3 regions of the Pseudomonas fulva genome follow, and region 1 is predicted to be linked to each of the others. Evidence: predicted binding sites of a transcription regulator. Region 1 holds the regulator's gene; each other region holds the start of a gene.

Evidence for each region. The regulator FliA, encoded in region 1, starts transcription of late flagellar genes. The targets are predictions, from matches to a motif close to CTAAAGTTTNNNNNNNNNNNGCCGNTAA.
Region 2: a site for FliA is predicted at 2,406-2,433, ahead of motA (flagellar motor stator protein MotA). Genes of this name have one in related genera too.
Region 3: a site for FliA is predicted at 2,147-2,174, ahead of K8U54_RS01060 (methyl-accepting chemotaxis protein). Genes of this name have one in related genera too.

Annotation. Positions count from the first base shown of each region.
Region 1 covers NZ_CP082928.1:4,785,343-4,793,122, reverse strand. Annotated here, with positions in the region: gene K8U54_RS22145 (chemotaxis protein CheA) at 1-2,058, opposite strand, end outside; gene K8U54_RS22140 (protein phosphatase CheZ) at 2,070-2,858, opposite strand; gene K8U54_RS22135 (chemotaxis response regulator CheY) at 2,878-3,252, opposite strand; gene fliA (RNA polymerase sigma factor FliA) at 3,449-4,192, opposite strand; gene fleN (flagellar synthesis regulator FleN) at 4,189-5,028, opposite strand; gene flhF (flagellar biosynthesis protein FlhF) at 5,116-6,423, opposite strand; gene flhA (flagellar biosynthesis protein FlhA) at 6,439-7,780, opposite strand, start outside.
Region 2 covers NZ_CP082928.1:1,746,948-1,754,727, forward strand. Annotated here, with positions in the region: gene rsgA (small ribosomal subunit biogenesis GTPase RsgA) at 1-450, shown strand, start outside; gene motB (flagellar motor protein MotB) at 479-1,492, opposite strand; gene motA (flagellar motor stator protein MotA) at 1,498-2,349, opposite strand; gene K8U54_RS07860 (HDOD domain-containing protein) at 2,472-3,983, shown strand; gene K8U54_RS07865 (rhodanese-like domain-containing protein) at 4,050-4,865, shown strand; gene asd (archaetidylserine decarboxylase) at 4,923-5,780, shown strand; gene K8U54_RS07875 (molecular chaperone) at 5,911-7,710, shown strand; gene K8U54_RS07880 (GGDEF/EAL domain-containing response regulator) at 7,775-7,780, shown strand, end outside.
Region 3 covers NZ_CP082928.1:264,539-272,318, reverse strand. Annotated here, with positions in the region: one part of gene K8U54_RS01065 (IS3 family transposase) at 1-847, opposite strand, end outside; one part of gene K8U54_RS01065 (IS3 family transposase) at 847-1,108, opposite strand; partial or broken gene K8U54_RS25270 (sunset domain-containing protein) at 1,337-1,483, shown strand; gene K8U54_RS01060 (methyl-accepting chemotaxis protein) at 2,349-4,265, shown strand; gene K8U54_RS01055 (hypothetical protein) at 4,649-4,870, shown strand; gene K8U54_RS01050 (PAS domain-containing hybrid sensor histidine kinase/response regulator) at 5,199-7,780, shown strand, end outside.

The DNA.
Region 1 (7,780 bases):
CTGCTCTTCGTGCGCCGCACTGCTCACCAGCCAGCGCTTGAGATAGAACAGCGGCAGCGCCTTGTCGCGCACGATCACCACTTCCTGGCCATCGACCACGTTGGTGCGCGACAGGTCGAGGTGGAAGATCTCGTTGACGTTGACCAGCGGGAAGGCGAACGCCTGGTTGCCCAGCATCACCATCAGCGTCGGCATGATCGCCAGGGTCAGCGGCACCTTGATGACGATCTTCGAACCCTGGCCCTTCTGCGAGAACACGTTGACCGTGCCGTTGAGCTGGGAAATCTTGGTCTTCACCACGTCCATGCCCACACCGCGGCCGGAGACGTCGGAGATCTCGGTCTTGGTCGAGAAACCGGGGGCGAAGATCAGGTTGTAGCATTCCAGGTCGGTCAGGCGATCGGCCGCGTCCTTGTCCAGCAGGCCCTTTTCCACGGCCTTGCTGCGCAATACGTCGGCGTCCATGCCCTTGCCGTCATCGGTGATCATCAGCAGGATATGGTCGCCCTCCTGCTCGGCGGACAGCACCACCCGGCCGGTGCGCGACTTGCCGGCGGCCTCGCGTTCATCGGGGCTTTCCACGCCATGGTCGACGGCGTTGCGCACCAAGTGCACCAGCGGGTCGGCGAGGGCCTCGACGAGGTTCTTGTCCAGGTCGGTCTCTTCACCCACCAGCTCGAGGTTGATCTCCTTCTTGAGCTGACGGGCCAGGTCGCGAACCAGGCGCGGGAAGCGCCCGAAGACCTTCTTGATCGGCTGCATGCGGGTCTTCATGACCGAGGTCTGCAGGTCGGCGGTCACCACGTCGAGGTTCGACACCGCCTTGGACATGGCCTCGTCGCCGCTGTTGAGCCCCAGGCGCACCAGGCGATTGCGCACCAGCACCAGCTCGCCGACCATGTTCATGATCTCGTCCAGGCGGGCGGTGTCGACGCGAACGGTGGTTTCCGCCTCGCTGGCCGGTGCGCCGGCCGCCGCTGGTGCCGGCGCCGGTTTGCTGGCTTCCGCCTTGGCGGCGGCAGGAGCTGCCTTGCTTGGCTCGGGCTTGGCTATAGGGGCTGGAGCCGCTTTGGCCGATTCGGCCTTGGCTGCGGGCGGCGCGGCCTTGGCTGGCTCGGGGGCAGGCGTCGGCTTGGCAGCAGGCGCGGCGGCCACTGCTACGGCAGGCGCGACGAACTGGCCCTTGCCATGCAACTGGTCGAGCAGCGCCTCGAATTCGTCATCGGTGATTTCGTCGCCCGGCGTTGCCGCAGCCGCGGGCTCGGCGGCCGGCGTTGCGACCGGCTCGGCAGCCGGTGCCACGGCAGGCGCGACGAACTGGCCCTTGCCGTGCAGTTGATCGAGCAGCGCTTCGAATTCGTCGTCGGTGATTTCATCGCCCGGCGCGGCAGCCGCCGGCTCCGCGGCCGCCACCGGCGCAGCGGCCGGTGCCGCGAACTGGCCCTTGCCGTGCAGCTGGTCGAGCAGCGACTCGAACTCGTCATCGGTGATTTCGTCGGTCGAGGCGCTGGCTGGCGCTGGCGATTCATCGCCCAGGGCATCGAGCAATTGCTCGAATTCGCGGTCAGAGATATCTGCCGAAGGCTCGACTGCGGCCGCAACGGGTTCTGCAGGCGCCGGTTCCGGCTCGGCCGCCACTGCTGCAGGCGCAGGCTCTGGCTCGGCACCACCCGGCTCGGCCAGGCGCGAGAGCGCAGCCAGCAGCTGCGGCGAGGCAGGCGTCAGTTCCACCCGCTCACGCACTTCGGCGAACATGCCGTTGACGGCGTCCAGCGCTTCGAGCACCACGTCCATCAGTTCGGCGTCCACACGGCGCTCGCCCTTGCGCAGGATGTCGAACACGTTCTCGGCAATATGGCAGCACTCCACCAGCTCATTGAGCTGCAGGAAGCCGGCACCACCTTTTACCGTGTGAAACCCTCGGAAAATCGCATTGAGCAGGTTCATATCGTCCGGGCGGCTTTCCAGCTCCACCAACTGCTCGGACAATTGCTCGAGAATTTCGCCGGCCTCTACCAGGAAATCCTGGAGGATTTCTTCATCGGCGCCGAAGCTCATATGACGTGCTCCTAAAAACCCAGACTGGACAGCAAATCGTCGACGTCGTCTTGGTTAGAGGCGACGTCATCACGCTTATCGGCATGAATCTGCGGACCTTCACCGCGGGACGGATTTTTTTCTTTGTTCTGCTCGGCACGCAGCTCTTCGTGGTTGTGATCGATACCGGCGAAGCGATCGACCTGGCTGGCCATCAGCACCAGTTTCAGAAGATTGCTCTCGACCTCGGTCACCAACTGGGTGACGCGCTTGATCACCTGGCCGGTCAGGTCCTGGTAATCCTGCGCCAGCAGAATGTCGTTGAGATGCCCCGACAACTTGCTGGTGTCGCGCTGGCTGCGCGCCAGGAACAGCTCGATGCGCTTGGCCAGTTCACGGAACGCCTCGGCGCTCATTTCGCGGCGCATGAAACGGCCCCAATCCTCGGCGAGCGAATCGGCCTCGCTGCTCAGGTCGTTGACCAGCGGCGCACTCTGCTCGACCAGGTCCATGGTGCGGTTGGCCGCACGCTCGGTCATGGTGACCACATAGTTCAGGCGCTCGGTCGCATCGGCGATCTGCGAGACTTCCTTGGCATGCGGTACCCGGGGATCGAGCTGAAAGTTGACGATCGCGTTGTGCAACTCGCGAGTGAGCTTGCCGACTTCGAGGTAAAGACCCCGGTCGCGCGCCTTGTTCAGTTCGTTGATCAGCTGTACGGCTTCGCCAAAGTTGCCCTGTTCGAGGCTGTCGACCAGTTGGCGGGCATTGCTTTTCAGGGTCGACTCGAGGTCAACCTCGTTAGATTCATGGTGTTCCATAACAACCTCGCGGCAGACATCAGCCGTTAACCCGCTCGAAGATTTTCTCGATCTTTTCCTTGAGCACCTGAGCGGTGAACGGCTTGACTACATAGCCATTCACACCGGCTTGCGCGGCCTCGATGATCTGATCGCGTTTGGCTTCCGCCGTGACCATCAGCACAGGCAGGTGCTTGAGTCGCTCGTCGGCACGCACCGCGCGCAACAGGTCGATGCCCGTCATGCCCGGCATGTTCCAGTCGGTTACCAGAAAATCGAAGCTGCCGCTCTGCAGCATCGGCAACGCGGTGGTGCCGTCGTCAGCCTCTGCCGTGTTGGTGAACCCCAGATCACGCAAGAGGTTCTTGATGATCCGTCGCATCGTCGAGAAATCATCGACGATGAGGATTTTCATGTTCTTGTCCAAGTCGACCTCCGTACAGTCCTAAAACGCCTGCAACCTTGTGCAGCGCTTATTAATCGTGAAACCGGCCTGGCTGAACGCCGCAACCCATGCGCTCGGCTTTGCTGCGTTCACTGTGTGCCCCGCCCTGCTGTCCTGCATTTACCACAAGGACTGGCTCGACCAACTCCAACCCCTGAACAAATTCCTATGCGCGCCATTCCCCCAGCCGCGCTCGCAAACGCGCGGCACACTGGCTATGCAGCTGGCTGACCCGCGACTCACTCACCCCCAGTACCTCGCCGATTTCCTTGAGGTTCAGCTCCTCGTCGTAATACAGCGACAACACCAGCCGCTCACGCTCCGGCAGATTACTGATGGCATCGGCCAACGCGGCCTGGAAACGGGTGTCTTCCAGCTCATGCGATGGCCCGTGATGCAGGGAACTCGTGTCTTCCTGCAGGCCGCCGTTCTCGCCTTCCTGCAAGAGGTCGTCGAAACTGAACAGGCGGCTGCCCAAAGTGTCGCCAAGAATGCCGTAGTAATCTTCGAGACTCAATTGGAGTTCGGCAGCAACCTCGTGATCTTTAGCGTCACGACCGGTTCTGGCCTCAATTTTTCGTATCGCATCACTGACCATGCGGCTGTTGCGGTGCACCGAGCGTGGCGCCCAGTCACCCTTGCGCACTTCGTCGAGCATGGCGCCGCGGATGCGAATGCCGGCAAAGGTTTCGAAACTGGCACCCTTGCCGGCGTCGTACTTACGCGACGCCTCGAGCAAGCCGATCATGCCGGCCTGGATCAGATCGTCGACCTGCACGTTGGCCGGCAGGCGGGCCAACAGGTGGTAGGCGATACGTTTTACCAGCGGCGCGTGGCGCTCGATCAACTGATGCTGTGAATCTCGTGCTGTTGCCTTGCTGTACATTCGGAGTCCAGAGGCTGTCGTCATACAGCCGTGTCTGCAGTCGGTTGTTGCACCAGGCGCTCCACGAAAAACTCCAGATGGCCACGCGGGTTGGCCGGCAAGGGCCATGCATCGACCTTCTGGGCAATCGCCTTGAACGCCAGCGCGCACTTCGAACGAGGGAACGCCTCATACACCGCACGTTGTTTCTGTACGGCCTTGCGAACCGATTCGTCGTAGGGCACCGCGCCGACATACTGCAGCGCGACATCCAGAAAACGGTCGGTCACCTTGGTCAGCTTAGCAAACAGATTGCGGCCTTCCTGGGGGCTGTGCGCCATGTTGGCGAGCACCCGGAAACGGCTCATGCCGTGGTCGCGATTAAGCAGTTTGATCAACGCGTAGGCATCGGTGATGGAGGTCGGTTCATCGCACACCACCACCAGCACTTCCTGGGCCGCGCGCACGAAGCTGACCACCGAGTCGCCGATGCCGGCAGCGGTGTCGACGATCAGCACGTCGAGGTTGTCACTGATGTCGCTGAAGGCCTGGATCAGGCCGGCATGCTGCATGGGCGTGAGCTGCACCATGGCCTGGGTGCCGGAGGCCGCGGGCACGATGCGAATGCCACCGGGGCCCTGCAAAACCACGTCGCGCAGATCGCATTGGCCGTCGATGACGTCGGCCAGGGTGCGTTTGGCGGTCAGGCCGAGCAACACGTCGACGTTGGCCAGGCCAAGGTCGGCATCCATGAGCATGACGCGCCGACCGAGATCGGCGAGCGCCAGTGACAAATTCACCGACACATTGGTCTTGCCAACGCCGCCTTTGCCGCCGGTCACCGCGATCACCTGTACGGGATGCATACCCATGTTATCTATACACCTTATCTAACTTCACTGTGGGCCCTGGGGCCATTGTGCGCTGTCGCGGCGAGCACGACCAGCGCTTCGCCACACTCAACCCGTTCAACCGGCCTGCCTGGCCGGGTTCTGATAAAGCCCGGCGAACATGTCGGCCATGGTGTCTTCGCTCGGCTCGTCCGGCGCCTGCAGCCCGACGGCGCGGCTGACCAGCTGGTGGCTGCGCGGCACGTGCACGTCATCCGGGATGCGCGGACCATCCGCCAGGTAGGCTACCGGCAGGCGGTGGCCAATAGCCAGGCCCAAGACCTCGCCCATGCTGGCCGCCTCGTCCAGTTTACTCAGAATGCAGCCGGCCAGCCCACAACGCTTGTAGCTGTGATAGGCCGCCTTGAGCACCTGGGCCTGGCTGGTGGCGGCCAGTACCAGGTAATTGCGGGCATTGACGCCGCGACTGGCCAGCGCCTCGAGTTGCATGCGCAGCGCCGGATCGTTGGCGGGCAGGCCGGCGGTGTCGATCAGCACCACGCGCTTGCGCGCCAACGGCGCCAGGGCCTGGGTCAGCGACTGACCGGGGTCGACCTGGGTCACCGAGACGCCAAGAATCCGTCCCAGGGTCTTGAGCTGCTCCTGGGCACCGATGCGGTAGCTGTCCATGCTCACCAGGGCGATGCTGGCGGCACCATACTTGAGTACGTAGCGAGCGGCCAGCTTGGCCAGGGTGGTGGTCTTGCCCATGCCGGCCGGGCCGACCAGGGCGATCACACCGCCCTCTTCCATCGGCTCCTGCTTGGGCGTCTGGATCGAGTGGGCGAGGTGCGCCAGCACCATGCGCCAGGCCTGACGCTGATCGCCGATCGAGGCCACGCGCTCGAGCAGCGTGCGCGCCAGCTCGGCGGGCAGCCCCATACGCTGCAGGCGACGCCACAAGGTGGCCTGCTGTGGACGCCGGGCCTGCATCTGCCCCCAGGCCATGGAACCCATCTGCATTTCGATCAACTCACGCAGGCCATGCAGTTCGGAGCGCATGGAATCCAGCGCCGACTGATCGACCGAGGCCGCAGCCGGCTTCTGCTGCTGGCGCTGCAACACGGCATCGAGGCTGTCGGCGGACGGCGCGGCAGGCGCCGCGCCAAACAGCTGACGGTCCTTGCCGGCATCGGCCTGGCTGCGCGTGGTCAACTCGGCATGGGCCGAAGCAATCTTCGACTGGGTCTTGCGCAGCTCGGCTTCCAGCGCGGGGTTGGCCTGCCGCGCCGGTACCGGCGGAGCCTGATAATCGAGCGCAGCCGTCAATTCCACACCACCGGCCACGCGGCGGTTGGCGATGATGGTCGCATCGGCGCCCAGCTCATCGCGCACCAGCTTCATGGCTTGGCGCATATCGGCAGCGAAAAAGCGTTTGACCTGCATGGCCCGTACCCTCGATTAGTTCTGCCCCACCGTCGCAACGATGGTGACCTGCTTGTTGTCCGGAATTTCCTGGTACGCCAGAACATGCATGCTCGGGACGGCCAACCGGGCGAAACGCGAGAGCATTCCCCGAACCGGCCCGGCTGCCAGCAGAATCACCGGCTTGCCAAGCATCTCCTGACGCTGCGCTGCTTCCACCAGGGAACGCTGCAGCTTCTCGGCCATGCCGGGTTCGAGGAGGATGCCATCCTCGGAGCCCTGACCGGCCTTCTGAAGACTGTTTAGCAATATCTGTTCCAACCTTGGCTCAAGAGTGATCACAGGCAGCTCCGGCTCTAGTCCCACGATGTTTTGCACGATGGCGCGGGACAGCGCGACCCGAACTGCCGCAACCATGGCGGCGGGATCTTGACTCCTTGGTGCGACATTGGCGATGGCCTCGGCGATGGTGCGGATATCACGCACCGGCACCTGCTCCTGGAGCAGCGCCTGCAGCACCTTGAGCAGGGTCGACAGGGAAATCAGCCCCGGCACCAGCTCCTCGGCCAGTTTCGGCGAGCTTTTCGCCAGCAGCTGCATCAGTTGCTGGACTTCTTCGTGGCCGAGCAGCTCGTGGGCATGCTTGTGCAGGATCTGATTGAGGTGCGTGGCCACCACGGTGCTGGCATCCACCACGGTGTAACCGAGCGATTGCGCCTGGTCGCGCTGGCCCGGGTCGATCCACACCGCCTCCAGGCCGAACGCCGGATCTCTGGCGGCCACTCCGTTGAGGGTGCCGAACACCTGGCCGGGGTTGATCGCCAATTCGCGATCCGGGTACACCTCGGCCTCGGCGACACTCACGCCCATCAGGGTCAGGCGGTAGGCATTGGGCTGCAGGTCGAGGTTGTCGCGGATATGCACCGATGGCATCAGGAAGCCCATCTCCTGGGAAAGCTTCTTGCGCACGCCCTTGATACGCGCCAGCAACTGGCCACCCTGGTTGCGATCGACCAGGGGAATCAGCCGGTAGCCCACCTCCAGGCCGACCATGTCCACCGGCACCACGTCGTCCCAGCCAAGTTCCTTGACCTCCTGGGCGCGCTGGGCCGGCAGCAGTTCCTGCTGGCGCTGCACTTCGATGACTTCGGCTTCCTTGGTCTTGCGCTGCTTGTTGGCGATCCAGTAGGCAGCGCCAGCCGCGACCAGACCGAGGCTGATGAACGACATGTGCGGCATGCCGGGTACCAGGCCCATGGCGATCATGATCGCGGCGGATACGGCCAGGGCGCGCGGCGAGGCGAACATCTGGCGGTTGACCTGGGCGCCCATGTCCTCGGCGCTGGAAACGCGGGTGACCATGATCGCGGCGGCCGTG
Region 2 (7,780 bases), 2.4 Mb from region 1:
GCACTGGAAGGCGACGGCATGGAGCAGCTCAAGAAGCAGCTCGACGGCAACATCAGCGTGTTCGTGGGCCAGTCGGGCGTCGGCAAGTCGTCGCTGGTCAACAGCCTGCTGCCGGGCGTCGACACCCGGGTCGGCGCGCTGTCGGAACTGACCGGCAAGGGCACCCACACCACCACCACCGCGCGCCTGTTCCATTTCCCCGGCGGCGGCCAGCTGATCGACTCACCGGGCATCCGCGAGTTCGGCCTCGGCCACGTCAGCCGTGACGATGTGGAGGCGGGTTTCATCGAGTTCGCCGACCTGCTCGGCCATTGCCGCTTCCGCGACTGCAAGCACGACCGCGAGCCCGGCTGCGCGCTACTTAAGGCGCTTGAAGAGGGGCGGATTCAACCGCAGCGGATGAACAGCTACCGGCACATCCTGGCCAGCCTGCCGGAACCGGAGTACTGATCGGCCGGCACGCCGGAGCGCTGGCCGATCACTCGGCCGGCTGATCCACCTTCAGCGCGCCATCCTCGAAGATATTCAGCCGTTCGCGCAACTGGTCATTGGACAGCGGCTCGCCGGCTGGCGCTGCCCCTGCGCCACCCGCCGGTGCGGGATCGGGCGCCAGCGCGCCGCCGCTCTGCTCGCCCTCGATGTCGCGCTGCGCCTTCTTGTTCAGCACCACGATATCGATACGCCGGTTGACCGGGTTGAACGGATCGTCACGGTCGAACAGTGCCGACGACGCATAGCCGACCACCCTCGCCACCTGGGCGTCGTCGTAGCCCGCCGCGATCAGCACGCGCCGCGCCGCGTTGGCGCGGTTGGCCGACAATTCCCAGTTGCCGAAGCCACCCGCCCCGGCAAAAGGCTTGGCATCGGTATGCCCGCTGATGCTGATCTTGTTGGGTACCGCCTTGATGGTGTCGGTCAGGGCGAACAGGATGTCCTCGAAATACGGCTGCAACTGCGCGCTGCCGAGGGCGAACATCGGCCGGTTCTCGGCGTCGACGATCTGGATGCGCAGGCCGTCCTGGGTGATCTCGAAGAGAATCTGATCCTTGAAGCGCTGCAACTGCGGGTCCAGTTCGACCTTGTTCTGCAACTCCTGCAACAGCAACTCCAGGCGCTCGCGCTCGACCTCCTCGGCCTTGGCTTCGGCCTGCTCGGCATCCAGCTCGGCGGGGTCCTTGGGATCGGTATCGGCCTGGTCGCCCGGTGATTCCTGGGGCTGCTCGTTGAGGGTGCGGTCCGGCGACGGCGTCGGCGAGCCACCCAGATCGATCACGTAGGGGCTGGCGCTCTCGGAAAAGCCGATGGGGTCCTTGAAGTAACCGGAAATCAGCTTTTTCTGCTCGGGGGTGGCCGAGGACATCAGCCACATCACCATGAAGAAGGCCATCATCGCCGTGGCGAAGTCGGCAAAGGCGATCTTCCAGGCGCCACCGTGGTGGCCGCCGGCAACCTTTTTGACCCGTTTGACGATAATCGGCTGGTTGTTTTCCATGGTACTTAGCTTCCGCGCATGGCCTGTTCAAGCTCGCTGAAGCTTGGGCGATGCGCCGGATACAGGGTCTTGCGCGAAAACTCCACGGCCAGCGTCGGCGGCATGCCGGAGGCGGATGCCACCAGGCCGGCCTTGATGGCCTCGTAGACGTTCAACTCTTCCTTGGCGTCGTGCTCGAGGGCACCGGCCAGCGGGCCGAAGAAGCCGTAGGAGGCGAGAATGCCGAGAAAGGTACCGACCAGCGCGGTGCCGACCTTTTCACCGATCTGGGCGTTATCCGCTTCGGCCAGGATCGACATGGTGATCACGATCCCCAGTACCGCGGCAACGATCCCCATCGCCGGCATGCCGTCGGCGACCTTCGCCACGGCGTGGGCAGGATGCTCCAGCTCCTCCTTGAGGCCCACCAGTTCCATGTCGAACAGGCCTTCCAGCTCATGGGGCGCCATGTTGCCCGAGGACATGATGCGCAGGTAATCGCAGATGAACGCGACCATTCGCTCGTCACCCAGCACCGCCGGATACTTGCTGAAGATCGGGCTCGCCGCCGGGTCTTCGAGGTCGGCCTCAATGGCCATCATGCCCTCGCGACGCGCCTTGTTGAGGATCTCGTAGAGCAGGCGCAGCACTTCCAGATAATAGTCGTGGGTGAAGCGCGACTTGAACATCTTCAAGGACTTCTTGAAGACGGTCATGAACATGCTGCCCGGGTTGGACTGCAGGAAGGCGCCCAGGGCAGCCCCGCCGATGATCAGCACCTCGAAGGGGTGGACCAGTGCCATGATCTTGCCCCCGGACGCGACGAAACCGCCGAGTACGCAAGCGAATACAACGATGATGCCGATGATTTTGGCCATAGAAGGAAAACTTGAGCAGGTGAAAAGAAAGGGCGACCGCGCGAATCCCCTTCTACTTATCGGAAGATATGCGCCAGACTATAGTCAGTTAAGTCTAAAAAAAGCCATTCTGGCACACCCCCATGGTCGCAAGCACGCCGTTACCGCGCACCCTCGAGGCCTGGCTCAAGCAGCTGGATGGGCAGCTATTGCCCATCGCGGCCGATCATCACCAGCAGGTTCGCCGCGCCCTGGGTGACAGCCGCCGCTCGCTGCGCGAAATCGCCGACCTGATGCAGGACAGCCCGGCACTGGTGCTCAGCGTGCTGCGCGAGGCCAACAGCAAGGGTAGCGCCCTGGGTGAAGCGGCAGAAAGCCTGGAAACGGCACTGACCCGCCTGGGCCTCAAGCGCGCCGAAGAGTTGCTGGCTCGCCTGCCCGCCCGGGCGCTCGCCGACATCCCCGTGCCGCTTCGGCAGATCCAGCTGATCAGCCAGCACGCCGCCTACCAGGCCAATGGCTTGTTCGCCGCACGCCTGGCGCGCCTGTGGCAGGAAATCCACTGGGGCAGCCTGCTGTTTCTGTCGCCGGTGTGGGCCCTGCTGGCCGCCCACCCCCATCTGTTCGAGGCCTGGGAACAGCGGGTGCTGATAGACGGCAAGCCGCCGGTCAAGGTCGAGCGCGACATGCTCGGCGTTTCGCTGTTCGACTTGTGCCTGGCGCTGGCCGAGCGCTGGCGGCTGCCGGCCTGGATCGTCCAGGGCTATCGCCTGCTTATCGATGACCGTCGGCTGCTGGGCAAGGCCCTGTACCTGGCGCGTCGCCATGATGAGCCGCTGCGCCAGCAGCAGGAGCTGGACGCCGACCCGGCCCTGCAGCGCTGGCTCACCCAGCCCGCCAACAGCATCCTGCTGGCCAACGTGATCGCCGTATCGGCCCACAACGCCTGGAGCGGCATCCACACCAGGCGCTGGCACGGGCTCAACAGCCTGTACCTGCAGTTGCCGCTGGCCGACCTGCAACAGCAGATCCACCAGAACGCGGCGCACAGCGCACGGCAGCTGGATACCGTCGGTCTCTGGCACCCCGCCGAAGCCCTGCTGTGGCCGTGGCATGCCCGCCACTTTCAACCGCGCAAGCCGGCGCCCGCGCCGCAGGTGGCTGACTGGCGGCAACTGTGCACCCAACTGCTCGCCCAGCCCTCGGCATTCAACAATGTGCAGCAACTCACCACCTGCGCCCGCCAGGCGGTGCAGGCCGCCGGCATGTCACGGGTGGTGATGCTGCTCGCCGACCGCACCCACACGCGCCTGCAGCTGCAGCAGCACGCCGGCGTGGCCGCCAGCGCCAGCGGCCTGACCCTCGACCCGGCGCAAAGCCAGGTGCTGCGTCGCCTGCTGCAGAAGCCCGCGCAACTGCGCCTGACACCGGCCAATATCGCGCAATTTTCCGCCCTGCTGCCCGGCGACCTGAAAGCCCTGCTGCCCAGCGAACACCTGCTGATTCGCTCCCTGGCCAGCAACGAACGGGTGGTGATGCTGCTGTTCGCCGACCAGGGTGGCCAGCCGATCGGCGACACCGTCGTGCAGGCTTTCACCAAGACCACGCAATGCATCGAGCGCGCGCTGGACACCTTCAGCAAACGTCAGCGTTGAGCACCGCCGTTTTCCGCCATTCTTCTGCGCTACAATCGCGCTCTCAATTCCGCCAACGAGGCCTGTATGACAGCCTTCGACGAACTGCCGCTGGTCATCGAGCCGGCGGATCTCGCCCCGCGACTGCAAGCGCCCGAGCTGATCCTGGTCGACCTGAGCAGCCACTCGCGTTATCTGGACGGCCACATTCCCGGTGCCCGCTTCGTCGACGGCAAACGCACCCAGTCCGGCAAGCCGCCGGCACTCGGCCTGCTGCCCGACCAGGCGCAGCTCGAGCAGCTGTTCAGCGAGCTGGGCCATCACCCACAAGCGACCTACGTGGTCTACGACGACGAGGGTGGTGGCTGGGCCGGTCGGTTCATCTGGCTGCTGGACGTGATCGGTCACTCGCGTTATCACTTCCTCAATGGCGGCCTGACGGCCTGGGAAGCCGAAGACCGGCCGCTGAGCCAGGACACGCCTGCGCCGCAACGCACGCCGGTCTCGCTGTCGCTCAGCGAGGAGCCGACGGCCAGCGCCAGCTACCTGCAGTCGCGCCTGGGCGCCGCCGACCTGGCCATCTGGGACGCACGCTCGGCCGAAGAGTACCGCGGCGAAAAGGTGCAGGCAGCTCGGGGTGGGCACATCCCCGGCGCGATCAACTTCGAGTGGACCGCCGGCATGGACCCCGCCCGCGGCCTGCGCATTCGCCAGAACATCGCCGAACTGCTCGCGCAGCGCGGGTTGAGCGCCGACAAGGAAATCATCACCCACTGCCAGAGCCATCGCCGCTCCGGCTTCACCTACCTGGTCGCCAAGGCCCTGGGCTACCCGCGGGTCAAGGCCTACGCCGGCTCCTGGGGCGAGTGGGGCAACCTGCCCGACACACCTGTCGAACGTTGAGCTCGACCTGACTGTCCATTCTCATATGCCCGGCATGCATCGCCGGGCAGCCAAGGAATAACGATGAAAGAACGCCTGTTTATCCTCAGCCAGCACCTGACCCCGCACCACCTGCTGTCGCGCCTGATCGGCTGCGCCGCGGAGTGCCGCGCTGCCTGGTTCAAGAATCGCCTGATCGGCTGGTTCGCCAGGCAGTACCAGGTCGACATGAGCGAGGCACAGGTCGAAGACCTCACCGCCTACGAGCACTTCAACGCCTTCTTCACCCGTGCCCTGAAAGAAGGCGCGCGGCCGCTGGACAACCAGCCCGGTGCCGTTCTGTGCCCCGCCGACGGTGCGATCAGCCAGCTGGGCCGCATCGAACATGGCCGGGTGTTCCAGGCCAAGGGCCACAGCTACAGCGTGACCGAACTGCTGGGCGGCGACAGCGCGCGCGCCGCCCCCTTCATGGGCGGCGACTTCGCCACCGTGTACCTGTCGCCCAAGGACTATCACCGCGTGCACATGCCGCTGGCCGGCACCCTGCGCGAGATGATCTACGTGCCGGGCCGGCTGTTCTCGGTGAACCAGACCACCGCGGAAAACGTACCCGAGCTGTTCGCCCGCAACGAGCGCGTGGTGTGCCTGTTCGACACCGAACGCGGGCCGATGGCCGTGGTGCTGGTCGGCGCGATGATCGTCGCCTCCATCGAAACCGTATGGGCCGGGCTGATCACGCCGCCCAAGCGCGAGTTGAAGACCGTGCGCTACGACGAAGCCGCGCGGGCACCGATCAGCCTGGAAAAAGGCGCCGAGCTGGGCCGCTTCAAACTGGGTTCCACGGCTATCGTGCTGTTCGGCCCCGAGCAGGTGAAATGGGCCGAGGAACTGGGTGCCAACAGCCCGGTGCGCATGGGCCAACTGCTCGGCCAGTGAACCGCGCCCCCGTCCCGCAGCCCCGGCCCGTGGCGCGGCAAAGGCTGCGATGATGGCCGGATGCTGCTAGAGTCGCTTCACCCCTAACGAATGAATCGCTCGAATGCTGGCGCTGGAGTAACGAAGCTAGATGGATAAACAGAGCCCCCACCTTTTGCTCCGCGTCCCGACGCCGACCAAGCAGGGCCTGACTTTCTGCGACGCCACGCCACGCGACCTGAAACGCTGGATCGCCGGCCTGCCCAAGGCCAATATCGGCGAAACCGCCCGGCAGCTGTACCAGGCGCTGATCGAGCTCAACCAGTTGCTGACCCCGTCTGACAACCGCATCCAGTTGCTCGAGCTGCTGCGCCCCGAGGTGTATTTCGTCTGCCAGCACCTGGAGCGCCACTTTCTCAACCAGGCCATCGTGCTCGATGAGCGCCCGCGCAAGGTCGCCAACCTCTGCCAGGCGCTGCAGAACCACCTGGCCATCGGCTACAAGTTGATCATCTCGCGCCTGGCCGCGCAGCCGAATCGCGAGCGCAACGCGCTGCTCGGCATGGCCCTGCAGCGGGCCGTGCACAGCCTCAACGGCCCGTTGATCCGTACCAGCCAGCTGTATTGCCCGGTGCCCGAAGGCCTCTGGCTGGAGCTGCACCAGCTCTACCTGATCGCCCGGCGCCACGAGCTGCACAAGGTGGTGATTCGCGACCCGCTGGCCCGCCATACCCAAGGGCTGAGCGTCGAACAGGGTTACATCGTCGCCCTGCTGATCGGTTGCTCGCGCTGCAACCAGATGCGCCAGAGCGCCATCGCCCGCCTCGCCGAAGCGCTGGAGGCCTGGAGCACGCTGGTCAACCTGCAGGCCGGCGGCCAGCCGAGCAGCATCTTTGCCGTGGCGCCGCAGCTGGATGGCCCGCCCCGCTACACTTCGCTGTTCCAGCCGAGCGAGCTGCAGGGCGCCCTGGGTATCGATCCGACCCCGCTGGTCAACGCCATCAAGGATCACCTGGCGCTGCTCCCCGAAGAGCGTCCCCGCTCGCGCCTGCCGGTGCCCGAAGGCTTCAGCGTGGACATGCTGCAGCACGCCGCCGCGGCCTGGGGCGATATTTCCGAGCGCACCTTCCAGCGCACCCAGGGTACCGGCAGCATGACCCTGTGCATCGGCATGAGCGCCCTGAACTATTACCTGGCCAATGGCCGCGCATTCAGCGAGATTCTCAAGCAGCAGGTCGACACCACCGCTTCGTTCAAGCCACTGAGCGGCGAGCCCGACGTCTGGGCCAGCGCCCACGACGCACGCCGGGTCAACGACTGGGACAATGGCTTGCCCTTCGAAGAAATCGAATACCCCAAGCCCGCGTCCGAGCAGGATGAACAAGCCAACGCAGGTGAAAACTACCCGACCTTCGTGCTGGCCATCGTCAACCACAGCCCCGGCGGCTACTGCCTGTCGTGGCCCAAGGAAGTGCCCAGCCAGCTGCAGGCCGGCGAGATTCTCGGCATCCGCGACAACCCCCAGCAGGGCTGGAGCGTCGCCGTGGTGCGCTGGATCCGCCAGGTACGCGGTGGCGGCACGCAGATGGGCATCGAGCTGATCGCCCCCCACGCGCAATCCTGTGGCCTGCAACTGGTGCGCAAGGCCGAGCAGAACAGCCAGTACCTGCGCGCCCTGCTGCTGCCGGAAATCGCCGCCATCTCCCGGCCGGCCACGCTGATCACCCCGCGCCTGCCGTTCCAGGAAGGCAGCAAGGTGCTGATCAACATCAATGGCAAGGAGCGCCGTGCGGTGCTCAGCCAGAAGCAGGTCAGCACCGGCAGTTTCAGCCAGTTCGAGTACCACGATCTGGAGCAGAAAACCACGGATCACGCGACCTCCGTCACAGCCTCCGGCACCCAGCGCCCAGCCGGGGAGGAAGACTTTGACTCACTCTGGAAGTCGCTGTAGATTGCCGGGAAACCCTTAATTTCCCGCCCTCTTCTGCTGTTCTATCGCAGATTCGACTTCGCTAATGGCC
Region 3 (7,780 bases), 920 kb from region 1:
TTGTGCTGATGCGGCCTTGTCCAGTTGTAGCGTTGCATGAGATAGCGGCCAATATCCTGCTCAGCCAGCGCTGTCGTCATGTAACCCACCGTTGGTACCCACTCCGTCTTCAAGCTGCGAAACAGCCGCTCCATGGGGGCGTTGTCGTAGCAGTTTCCACGTCGGCTCATGCTCTGCGTCATCCGATAGCGCCAGAGCCGCTGACGGAAACTACGGCTGCCATATTGGCTGCCCTGGTCGCTATGAAACAGGACACCCTGCGGCCTGCCACGCATTTCGTAAGCTCTGTCGAGCGCTTTGATGACCAAGTCGGCATCGGGCTTGGCAGACATCGCCCAGCCCACCACTCTACGGCTGTACAAGTCCAGGACGACGGCCAGATAGCTCCATTTACCCTGCGTCCAGATATAGGTGATATCGCCGCACCAGACCCTGTTTGGCGCTGCAACGGTGAACTGCCGGTCGAGGATATTGGGAATGTCAGGACGTTCGACGGTGGACTTTTTGTAAGCATGAGAACCTGGCTGCTTGCTGATCAATCCCTGCTCCTTCATCAAGCCTCTAACCTTGAAGCGACCGACCTTGGTGCCTTCGTCCTTGAGCATGGCAACGATACTGCGACTACCTGCTGAGCTACGGCTTTGGCTGAACAGCTCGTTGATGCGGCTGCGCAAACTCACTCGGCGTACATCGATGCGACGCCGTCGTGCCAGATAGGCGTAGTAACACGAGCGGGGCAGTTCGAAGACCGAACACAACAGTCGAACAGGGTAATGCTTGGCCAACTGCCAAATCGACTTCAACGTCTGCGCCCGTGCTCCTCGGCCATCAAGAGCGCAGTGGCCTCCTTTAAGATTTTTTTCTCAAGCTCCAGCCGGTTGATACGGGCCTGCAGCTCCTGGATCGTCTGCTGCTCGGGCGTCAGCGCCTTGGCAGAAGGCGTAACGCCTCCACGCTCAAGCTGCAACTGGGCAACCCAGCGCCGTAATGCGGTCTCGCCCACATAGAGGGATTTGGCAGCGTCAGGGCAGCTGTAACCTTGGTCGAGCACCAAGCTGGCAGCCTCACGCTTGAAGGCGGGGGTGAAAGTACGTCGTTGTCTGCTCATCGAACACCTCTGCATGGCGATCATCTTCGCCTAAAAAAGTGTCCGGGGTTAGTAGACCACTACAGCTACCCGAACAAGTTCGTGACTGGTGAGCGCTCATGGGCACTTGGCTATAAGCCAACAGGCGAGGGCGTAGGGCCCCGTAACGCTCGCAAGTCAGCAACAGGGCAGGTGGCCAAGACCCAGGAAACTAAAGCTGTCACCCCGGCAGCGGTAGCCAGTGGAGAGGTGGTCGGCAATCGGCGAAGTGGGGTTTATCACCTGCCTAGCGGCTGCCCAAGTTATGGGCAGGTTTCAGCAAAGAACCAAGTGTCGTTCGGGTCAGAGGCCGAGGCTATAGCGTCGGGTTTTCACAAGGCGGGCAATTGTAGGTGAGCAAAAGACGTGGTTCGGAGTTTAGCCGCAGGCCGATTTGAGCTAGCCAAAAGCGCTGTGCGTGCGTGGACAAGGCTTTTGGCGATCAGGTTGCTCGCCGGTGAGATTTAGGGCGTATTGAATTTCACAGCAATCCGCCCGCAAAGCTTTCATAAAGTCGGCAGGTCAGCAGAGCGGCTCGCCGATCATCCTGCTTGCCTCGAACTAGGAGCGCACCGGTCGGCCGCCAAGTCGGCCAGACCACTGCGAATGCGTATTGATCTCGGGGGAATTTTTTCTGCAACCTTCCTAATGAGGGTCAGTCATAGCTGTACCATCAACGATGGCTTATTGCTATCCTGATGGTGGGCGCTACAGCTGAGTTCTATGCCGGCATCAGGCCGGCCTGCAAAAGAAGCCGCTGTGAGCGTCGTAAATACCAAACCTGGCCTTATGAGGTCAGTGAAAAATCATGATTATCATTGCTCCAGCCATGTGGCTGACCAGTAGGTTGCGCCTTTCTAATAAGTCGCGGCTCTCGCTGGGTTTACGATCTTGCTACGAGGTTGGCTCAACCTAAATTGAGGCTTCTCCAGTTATATCTGTTCCATTTTTGAAATATTTATGTGTGACGGCAATTCTTGCTTATCCACGCATCAGCCACTTATTGAGTCGAATGAGTATGTAAGGTTTCACCACCTACGGCCTTAATGGTCCGGATGGAGGAGGTTCGCCACGGCAGGCTGCTAATTAAAAAATCTTAGGCCTAATAAAACGTCGACGTCAAAGAACGTCTGCCCGAGGTAGCTCTACCTAACGTCTTTAATTTATGAGGTCTGCCATGCTTAAAAATGCTTCTTTGAGTGCAAAGTTGCTCCTTATTTTGATGTTACCGCTGGCGGGTTTTTTAACCTTCGCGGGAATTTTCGTTGCGCACAAGGTTGAGACTGTAGGCGCGATGGATCGCGCAGTGGCTGCTACCAGTGCGGCTAAAAACATGAGCGATGTCGTAACGACCATCCAGCGTGAGCGCGGTGCCAGTGGTGTGTTTCTGGGCAGTGCGGGCAAGACCATGCAGGACAAGCTGAAAAGCTTGCGTGAGGAAACAGACAAAGCAATGACAGTGATGCGCGCTCAGCCTACAGAGGATCTTCCGGCCCCCGACGCAATGCTGCGCGCCATGGATGATCTGACTGCGCTGCGTCAGAAAGTGGACTCGCTTGCTATAAATAATACCGAGTCAGGCGCTCAGTTCACCGATCTTATTAGAAAATTGATTGGTTTCTCTTATTCACTGGAAACCACCATCGAAGATCCTGAAATATTACGTGCGCTGAGTTCACTCAACCAGTTCTTCGACATGAAAGAACGTTCGGGTCGTGAGCGCGTCCTGCTAGGTCTAGCGTTTAATCAGAACCGTTTTGATGCACCCCTTTTGTCCCGTTTTAGCCGGAACATGGGTGAGTTCTCTGGCTATTTTGAAGCATTCCAGCGATGGGCTCCTGAAGAGTTCAAAAACAAGTTGGATGCTGTTCTCCAACAACCGGCATCCGTTGAGGTTGCTCGCCTGCAAAAGCTCGGATTTGATACCCCCTTGGGCAACCCACTAAATATCAATCCGGAACAATGGTTCAACCTTTCTACCAGTCGAATCGACATGATGGCAAAAGTTGAGTCAGAGTTGGCCCAAGTGGTCGTTGGTCTTGCTGATACCGAACGTAGCAATGCTCAAGACAGTTTGTATCTGGCAATAGTTGCCGTTATTGTGATGTTGATTGCTGTGTTGTGGCTGGCCTGGACAATTATTCACAACATCAAAATTGCAGTAGTCGACCTTAATCGAACTCTTGTCTCCCTTTCCAGGCGTGACCTGACAGCCAGAACTTCTTACACGGGCAAAGACGAGTTTGGGGAGATATCGCGCAATTTGGACAATATGGCCTTGCATATCAGCGAGGTGATCAGCGAGATCGGAGGCGCCACTGCGCAGGTCGCGACTGCGGCGGAGCAATCTTCTGCTGTGGCTCTGCAGACCAGCAATAATGTGGCACAGCAGCGTCAGGGAACCGACCAGGTGGTCACTGCTATCAGTGAGATGAGTTCAACTGTCAAAGATGTAGCACGTAGCATAAACGACGCGGCCGAGATGTCTCAGCGTGTCAATGTCAGTACGGTGCAGGGAAAGGCCGAGATCGAGAAAACCATTGGTTTGATCAAAGGACTTGAGGTGCAAGCGCATGAGACATCACAGATCATTGATGAGCTGAAGGGTGAAAGTGATTCTATCTCTTCGGTACTTGATGTGATTCGTGGTGTAGCGGAGCAGACAAACTTGCTGGCGCTGAACGCCGCTATTGAAGCCGCCCGGGCAGGTGAGCAGGGACGAGGTTTTGCGGTGGTCGCCGACGAAGTTCGTAATCTGGCGAAGAAAACTCAGGATTCTACCGTCAGCATTCAGAATATGATCGCCAACCTGCAATCCGGGTCCGAACGTGCTTCCAATTCGATGCAGGAAACGCTAGGTAAGGCTCAGGAGGGTGCGACCAACATCGTCCGCGCGGGTGAGCTTTTGGAGGAGATCGCCGAAGGCATTGCAAATATCAGCGACAGCAATATCCAAGTTGCTTCAGCCGCAGAGCAGCAGAGTCAGGTCGCCGAGGAAATCCACCGCAACGTCACCGAAATCAATACGCTGGTGATTCAGGTAAGTGCTGGTGCTGAGCAGACAGCAATCACCAGCCGTGAGCTTGCTCGACTTGCGGAGCAGCAGCAGGGGCTGGTGGGTCGGTTCCGGGTGAGCTAGCGGATAGAAAGCCTCCAGTGCGGCTCCTGCTTACAGGAGCCGCTACTCCATTGCTGAACAGGGCAGTACCAATACGACTTGAGAGCCCTTTGCAGTCAGTCTCTGCGAGGGCGATGTTTGCTTTCTCCCTCCATCAGTCGCCGACAATTTCCAGCTACGTTAACTGCTTCATACGAGCTCGGATGAGCGCGCCGCCCGGCCAAGATTGGCCTCAAAGAACTGGAAAGCTCTAGTCAATAGCGCTGGCTAGCTGGGTTGAGCGCTGAAAGTGTAGCTAAAATCGGCGAGGCTGAAGCGAAGCGGTTGCTAAAAGTCCGTTCAGCCAAAAGGCTGAACGCAAAAAAATGGCCTTGCTCAGAGTTAGCATCGCAGCGAGGTTTACCATGGCCGCACCGTCTCAGAATCGTCAAAAGCAGGGAACTCTGGATCGTAATGGCATCATCCATGTGTCGGCGGAGGGCCTGGCGATCACTTGCTATGACAAAGAAGGACATACATTAGTTAATCTCAGGTTATCCAACCTTCAGCTTCGTAATGAAACACTCATCGCAGCCGCGATCCACCATCTCTATGGAAAAGTCCGGGACGCAGAGCCATCTGAATGACCATGGCTGAGCTGGCAAGTGGTGGCTTTGATATTGTCAGGATACGGATTAGTGGGCAGTAGCGCGCCATGCGCCCATTGAGGTGCTATGCCGCGAGTGTCTGATATTTATGCTGTTGAAATCGTCAAAGCTTTTACAGAAGGGAGCGCTGCCGACGATAATGACTCATCGTGCAACCTAATGATCGGTTAAGACGTTTAAAGGTAACTGCGCCTGTTGTGCTTCTAGTGAGGGTCACATCCTGAAAAGCCTTACCCGTGAGGAGCTTGAGTCCGAGGTTGAGCGTCTGCGCGAGGCCCTCAAAGCATATCGCGCCCAGCCTGAAACGCTGGATGAAAGTAACCGTAAAGCACAAGCAGCATCCGCCCAGAACGCAGCTCGTCAGAAGGCTGTTTTCGACAGCGCTGTCGACCTCGCGATCATCCTGACCGACCCTGCCGGCACGATTACCGGCTGGAACAGCGCAGCGGTTCATGTGATGGGCTGGAGCGCGGAGGAGATGTTCGGCCAAAGCGTGGCGCGTATCTATATCGCCCAAGATCGAGACGATGGATTGGTCGAGGCCGAGATGCAGCGCGCGCTCGAGCTGGGCTATGCCTCCAATGAGCGTTGGCACCTGCGCAAGGACGGTCAGTCTATCTGGGTATCTGGCGAGACCCTGCCGCTTTACTCGGAAAAACAGACGCACCTGGGCTTCATGACGATCCTGCGCGATCGTACCAAGGAGTACGTAGACAACCGTGCGATGGAAGAAACCAAGGAGCGTTATCGCCTGGCAGCCAAGGCGACCAATGACGCTATCTGGGATTGGGATCTGACGGCCAACCATGTTCTCTGGAATGATGCGCTTGCCGATGCTTATGGCCACTCGCTAGCTGCATTGGAATCCACTGGCGACTGGTGGTTGCAGCAGATACACCCGGATGACAGGGACCGCATCTACAACTCCATCCACGCTGTCATCGATGGCGAAGGCAGCTCCTGGAGTGATGAGTATCGCTTTTATCGTCATGACGGTTCCTACGCAGAAGTGTTAGACCGTGGCCACGTCATCCGTGGCAGTGATGGCAAGGCACTGCGCATGATCGGGGCAATGCTCGACCTCACTTCCAGGCGTAAATCGGAAACGGCGCTTCGCAAGAGCGAAGAACGTTTCAGGACGATCGTGGAGACGATCGAGACGGCCTTTGCCATCGTCGAGGTCAAGTTCGATGCGCAGGATAATCCTGTCGATTACCGATTCCTTGAGGTTAACCCGGCGTTCGAGCGTGAGTCGGGAGTCAACTTGCTCGGCAAGTGGGTAACCGAGTATGCGCCGGAGCTGGAGCAGTTCTGGTTTGATACCTACGGGCATGTCGCTAAAACACGTGAGCCCCTAACTTTTGAAAGCTACGCCAACACATTCGAGCGATGGTTTGACGTCAAGGCTGTGCCAGTGGGCGACCCCTCGGAGAGACAGTTAGGCGTCTTTTTCAATGACGTGACAGCTAGGCGCAACGCACAGGAGCGCCTGCAGGTCAGTGAGGCGCTTGCCCGCGAGAATATTGAGCGCGTCCAGCTCGCATTGGCAGCAGGTGCGATCATCGGCACCTGGCATTGGCACGTACCGACTGATCGTTTCACCGTGGACAAAGCATTTGCCGAAGCCTTTGGGCTTGACCCTGCACTTGGGTTCAAGGGGCTTAGCCTTGAACAAATTATCGCGACTGTTCACCCAGATGATCGAGAGGGCGTCATTGCTGCAATCGACGACGTACTTGTCCGAGGAGGAGCTTTTTCCCATCAGTACCGTGTTAAGCGTACGGAGGGGAAATATTACTGGATTGAGGCGAATGGGCGTGTCGAGCTGGACGACGATGGCACTGCGCTGAACTTCCCAGGGGTGCTGATCGATGTTGAGGAGCGTCGAGCGCTCATGGATGAGCGAGACAGCGCGACGGCGGCGCTAAGATCGCTTAACGACACCTTGGAACAGCGCGTTGCTGAACGTACTGCAGACCTTATGCAGGCTGAGGAAAAACTGCGCCAGTCGCAAAAAATGGAAGCGGTTGGTCAGCTTACGGGTGGCCTGGCTCACGATTTCAACAATCTGCTGGCAGGGATCTCCGGGTCTTTGGAAATGATGGCTGTGCGCATCGCTCAAGGCCGAGTGGCAGAGCTGGAAAAGTATATTCTGACGGCCCAGGGCGCTTCCAGGCGCGCCGCTGCGCTGACGCACCGTCTCTTGGCGTTTTCCCGTAGGCAAACGCTCGATCCGCGCCCCACCGACGTGAATACGCTGCTGGAGGGCATGGCCGAGCTCATACAGCGTACGGTAGGCCCGAGTATCACGCTCGAGACTGTCGGAGCGACTGACATCTGGCCGGTGAAGGTCGACGCTAGCCAACTTGAAAACGCGCTGCTCAATCTGTGCATCAACGCCCGCGACGCAATGCCCAGCGGGGGGCGAATAAAGATTGAAACGGCCAACCGCTGGATGGACCGTGAAGTTGCTCGAACCCATGATCTCACCGAAGGGCAGTACCTTGCCTTGAGCGTCACCGACACGGGTGTGGGCATGACGCCCGAGGTGATCGCCAAGGCCTTCGACCCATTTTTTACGACGAAACCGATAGGGCATGGCACGGGCCTGGGTCTGTCGATGATCTATGGTTTCGCGAAACAGTCAGGTGGACAGGCACGTATCCGCTCCGAAGTGGGTGTCGGGACGACCCTGACTCTCTATCTCCCACGATACTTCGGCAGCGTGGACGCAGCGCGCGAGGAGCTCTATTCCAGTGCCGTGGAGCTTTCAGAACGCGGCGAAACGATACTCGTCGTCGATGATGAGCCGACGATTCGCATCCTGTTGGTCGAGGCGTTGAGCGAGCGAGGCTACTCGGTGATCGAGGCAGCTGATAGCGTTGCTGG